2 regions of the Salinicoccus bachuensis genome follow, and region 2 is predicted to be linked to the other one. Evidence: predicted binding sites of a transcription regulator. Region 2 holds the regulator's gene; the other holds the start of a gene.

Region 1 (2,423 bases), 560 kb from region 2:
CTCTCTTATTATGTGCTATTTCATTTCGATAACAATGAACCATATCTATTGCATAATCGAATGTTTTTATTGGAATTTCTGGATTGCCCTTTTCTTTGTAGAACATAAACCATTTAACAACTTCTAACTTAAGACTTACGTTACCTACCGGTTTTAAGAGTCCATACAAGTATTTCTTAGTACTTAACGATAGGGCGCCGCATACAACCCAAGGTGGAACATTTCCGTGTTTTTCTCTATAGTGTTTCATAGGTTGATCATAGGATTGATTCTTTTCTTTAATAACATTCAGTGTATGTTGATTTTGGTAGAGGCCATTTTTCAATATATTACCACGATTATATCTATTGATATCAAGGTAATCGGCTTCCAGGTACCCGTAATTTTTTGAAATGGTATAGCTCAAGGCGTTATTAAATGTACCTTCAATATTGAGTATGTATTTAAAAAGAATGTTTTTAAGTTCTTTATCAAAATCATATACATCATGTAGATCTTCAAAGAAGTTGCCCTGGTAGTCATCTTCTTCATCTTTGTTAAACTTTCCTTTTATAAACAGATCCTTATATCCATTCACCAAACTGTAGTATGTAATATTGCGTAAAACATAGTGAGCATTATGCTCATCTTTGAACTTAAGGTTCCTAGTTTTCAATAATTCTATCTGCTCTTCAATTGTTCTAAAATATTTGGGCGATGACATAGAAACCTCCATATTATAAAAGCTCCCTCATTTTAAATGGGGAGCCTTGCCACTAGGGCCTAATGTTTTATACATTAATTATATACCCAAATTTCTCGACAGTAAAGATATTTATGGAAACTTTTGAAGAAATATATGTTACTTATGTTGTATATAAAATGGTTTCATTGCGAAATCCCTCTTTTTTGGTTTGAACAACGAAAAACTGTGAAAAGCCTTCCGGGAACATGTGTTTGCTTTAGGTTAAGTTTTGCCGTATAATTAAAGTGTGTAGTCGAGCTGCCAGTGCTTCCCCGCTGGTGGCTCTTTTTAATCTATTATTGCCTATCAGAGTTAATATATGTAAGATTTAGATAACTACACAATGAAAAGGGGAAAATTGAGGTCTAGAACTAAATTAGTAAATATTAACGTTTTTTATTCTTGTACTTTCGAAGAAAATGAAAAATACAGTTACTTATCTCTTAAAGAATTGTTCGATACAATTAAAGAAGAATATGAAGATGACAATGAATTTAAAGTAGTTAAAAGTTATAACTTTGATCCTATTAGAATAAAATCTGTTGATGTATCTGATATAACAGGTTACTACCATATTATCATGGAGAGATTAGATGATAGACCCCTTAGCAAAACCACTATTTATGGCGACTCTACTGACCTTGATTTAAAAGAAAATGAGTATATCGGTCATGAGATAAGCATTCTATATGATCCGGCGAAAAATGTAATGCTCGTTCAAAGAAATATTAGTTCTTTAAGTCCTTCAGGGGTGGAAAAATTTATTGATAGTTTGTATTTCGATTATTATGAGGAGTTTGCCAACTTCAAACTTGTTGCTACAATAGACCGGAGAGCTAAAACCAAGGCATTAAACAATGATATCTACAGGAAGATTACTCTAAAAGTCACTGGCGAAGACACCGATGATTTATTATTAGGAGTTTCAGGGAACAATTATGAAGGGGTTGAGAGTGTTGAAATTGTTATTTCTACAAATAGGGCGAAGGACTCTAAACTAGATTATAGTGTAAGTAAAAGGATTTTAGAGAACTGGGTAGATCATGATAAAGTAGAGAAACTTTCAGTCAAAACGAAGGAGACAGAGGATACTCCAATAGAAGAAATAGACTTATTGAAACATTCCTTAAAAAGGACTTTAAAATATTCATATCAAGAAGGAGTGGAATTAAACGCATATCGTATTTATTCAGATATGGAGAACTTATATAGAAATGATGATGAGGCTATCTCCTTACTTGTTTAGAATAGAGTGGTGATAAGAAATGTTGAAAAAGTATTTTACATGGATTGTTTACTCGGTGATTATAATTTTTACAATAGGAATTTTCATATTACTACAATATAAAGCACCAAATATTATAGAAAATAGATTATTAGATTTAATGAATATGTTAATCAATTCGATTAGTATTAGTGTTGGTTTTTTCGGAGCTATTTTCACTTTTATGTTCGGCTTAAAAGGAAATCCTATTATAGATAAAATTATGAACTCGAAGAAAACGAAATTACAGTTCAAATATATGAACTATGCAATCGTTGCATCCGGGTTCATTATTATAATATTAATTTTGGTATTGTTTGTTTTTGGTTCAATTGAGGTAAATTCTCAAACCTCAACACCTTTCAATAGTAATCTTGTTTACATTGTTTTATCAATCTCATTTTATTTTTATTGTATGTTTGCGACTTACTTATA
Region 2 (2,423 bases):
GTATGCAGGGGATTTTGTCATCGAAGAGGACTATGGAAGATTCAGGATGGTGCTTGTCAATGAAGGGCAGGTGACAGGTGCCTATACGAACAGTGATGATGTATCAATCGACAACATAAACATTGAAGGCATGGACCGTGAGAGTGTCAGGAAGGTGTACGGGGAACCGGAGGACTCCATCAAAAAGGGATGGAAGCGGCTCAGGGTCGACAGCAATGAATATGCAGTATACGATCTGAAGGATAGATATGTCTATTTCTTCTATGATCTTCACGAAGAAGACAAGGTCAATGGGGCGCTCGTGGTGATGAAGGAGGAAGTCGAGGCGGGCGAGGCACTATACAACCATCCGCCGGCAGAGGACAATTCAAGGATGAACCATCTTCTGGTCAATGCCACCCGCTTCGAATATGATGTGGAGCCCCTCGAGACGTATGACAGGGCAGGCGTGGCGGCACAGGGCCACAGCGAGGATATGGCGGAACGCAACTACTTCGACCATGATTCGCCGGACGGGGAAACATTGAAGGACCGGGTCGAGGAGGCAGGGGTGCAGTACCGCATGGCCGGAGAGAACATCGCCATGGGACACACATCCCCGATATTCTCCCACCACAGCCTGATGAACTCCATCGACCACCGTGTGAATACGCTGAAGCCGGCATTCACCCATCTCGGTACGGGAACCGCCTATAATGATGAAAATGTGCCATATTATACAGAAAATTATATACAAAAGTAGATGGAATATTTGCCTTATGGTATAATATTATACAAATCAATGTGTTTGGAATCGTTTCTAAGGGGAATTTAAAAGTGAACGTCACGAATGCATTTTTTGACGATTATAACTTTTCCTACAGGCCCATCCTGATAGAATTGTAGAACGAGGGGATGCAGTTGATCAGTAAAACACAGGAAAATGAAACCAAAGATGCTAAAGATATTTTGGAACAAGTGAAAATAATACTTGGCAGATAGTCGAATGAACCAGTCTAGCGTATGACAGGATGGCATGGGAAAAGCGATAATAAAAAGGGCGCATACCAAAATGGTATGCGCCCTTTAAATATGCCCGAACCTGGTCAGAAGGACCTGAACAGTCCGACAACCTTGCCGAGGACGGTCACACTATCCAGAATGATCGGTTCCATGGAAGAGTTTTCAGGCTGCAGCCTGTAGTAGCCATTTTCCTTGTAGAAGCGCTTGACCGTCGCTTCATCCTCTTCCGTCATTGCAACGATGATATCCCCATTGTGTGCGATATTCTGCTTCCGTACGATGACCCGGTCCCCGTCGTGTATGCCGGTTTCAATCATGCTGTCACCGACGACATTCAGCAGGAAGATTTCACTGTTATGGTTTGCCGTGAAATGTTCGGGAAGCGGGAAATATTCATCGATGTTCTCGACTGCTGTGATCGGAAGGCCGGCAGTGACCTTACCAAGTACCGGAACATGGATGACGGCACCATGCTGCTCGTTTTCCTCCGTAATGATCTCAATTGCACGCGGCTTCGTCGGATCCCGCTTTATGAATCCCTTCTCCTGCAGCTTCGCAAGGTGTCCGTGGACGGTCGAACTGGACTGGAGGCCGACCGCGTTGCCTATCTCCCTTACACTTGGCGGATAGCCCTTTTCGTGAACGGTAGTCTTTATAAACTGATATATCTGCTTCTGTCTATCTGTTAGCGGCTTCATATATATACCTCCGGCTTATTATTGATTCAATTTTACCATATATATGGATGTGTTACAAACGTTTGTTCGTAATCCTGTTGACCCGGAACAGATGTTCTGTTACCATATTGGTACAAACACATGTTCTGGAGGGGAATACCATGACATTGAAGGAATTCAAACTATTGAGCGCCATTTTTGCATTTGCCCTGGCGGCCGGTCTTATATTCATGTTCGACTCCCATAATACAGAGAACGCCTATTCCGATATCGTTTATATAGATGAGTATGAAGTAGTGACAGAAGCGGATATTCTGGAACCTTCAGAGGAAACGCACGTTCCGGACGAACAGTATGCCGAACGGACACATATGGACCAGCTGATGGAAATGATCGGTTTTATAAAGTGATTATAGTGATTATCAAGTATGGGAATGGTCTCATACTTTTTTTTGTGTTAAATTATAGGTGAGTGGACAGGAGGTTTCGCAATGCTTGAAAAGGAAAAACTGCAACGAATCAATGCACTGGCTGCCAAAAAGAAGGCGGGCAGCATCAAAAAGGAAGAGCTTGAAGAACTGAAGGGGCTGCGGGAAGAGTACCTTGAAAACTTTCGATCCTCCTTCAGAAAACAGGTGGAGCACACCAGGGTGGTCGATCCAAAAGGCAATGATGTGACACCTGAAAAACTTAAACGCATTCAACAGGATAAAAATATCAGAGAATAAAGGAGCATGAATATGA

The links. Region 2 encodes LexA, which represses DNA repair genes until DNA is damaged. Its sites were predicted from a motif close to CGAACATATGTTCG; they were not measured.
Region 1: RQP18_RS08490 (DUF6731 family protein) is a predicted target of LexA. The motif match lies at 926-939, and genes of this name have one in related genera.

Annotation. Positions count from the first base shown of each region.
Region 1 is NZ_CP138333.2:1,679,981-1,682,403, reverse strand. It holds gene RQP18_RS08495 (Abi family protein) at 1-703, opposite strand, end outside; gene RQP18_RS08490 (DUF6731 family protein) at 1,068-1,970, shown strand.
Region 2 is NZ_CP138333.2:1,115,664-1,118,086, forward strand. It holds gene RQP18_RS05495 (CAP-associated domain-containing protein) at 1-742, shown strand, start outside; gene lexA (transcriptional repressor LexA) at 1,086-1,700, opposite strand; gene RQP18_RS05505 (hypothetical protein) at 1,841-2,089, shown strand; gene RQP18_RS05510 (DUF896 domain-containing protein) at 2,171-2,407, shown strand; gene tkt (transketolase) at 2,420-2,423, shown strand, end outside.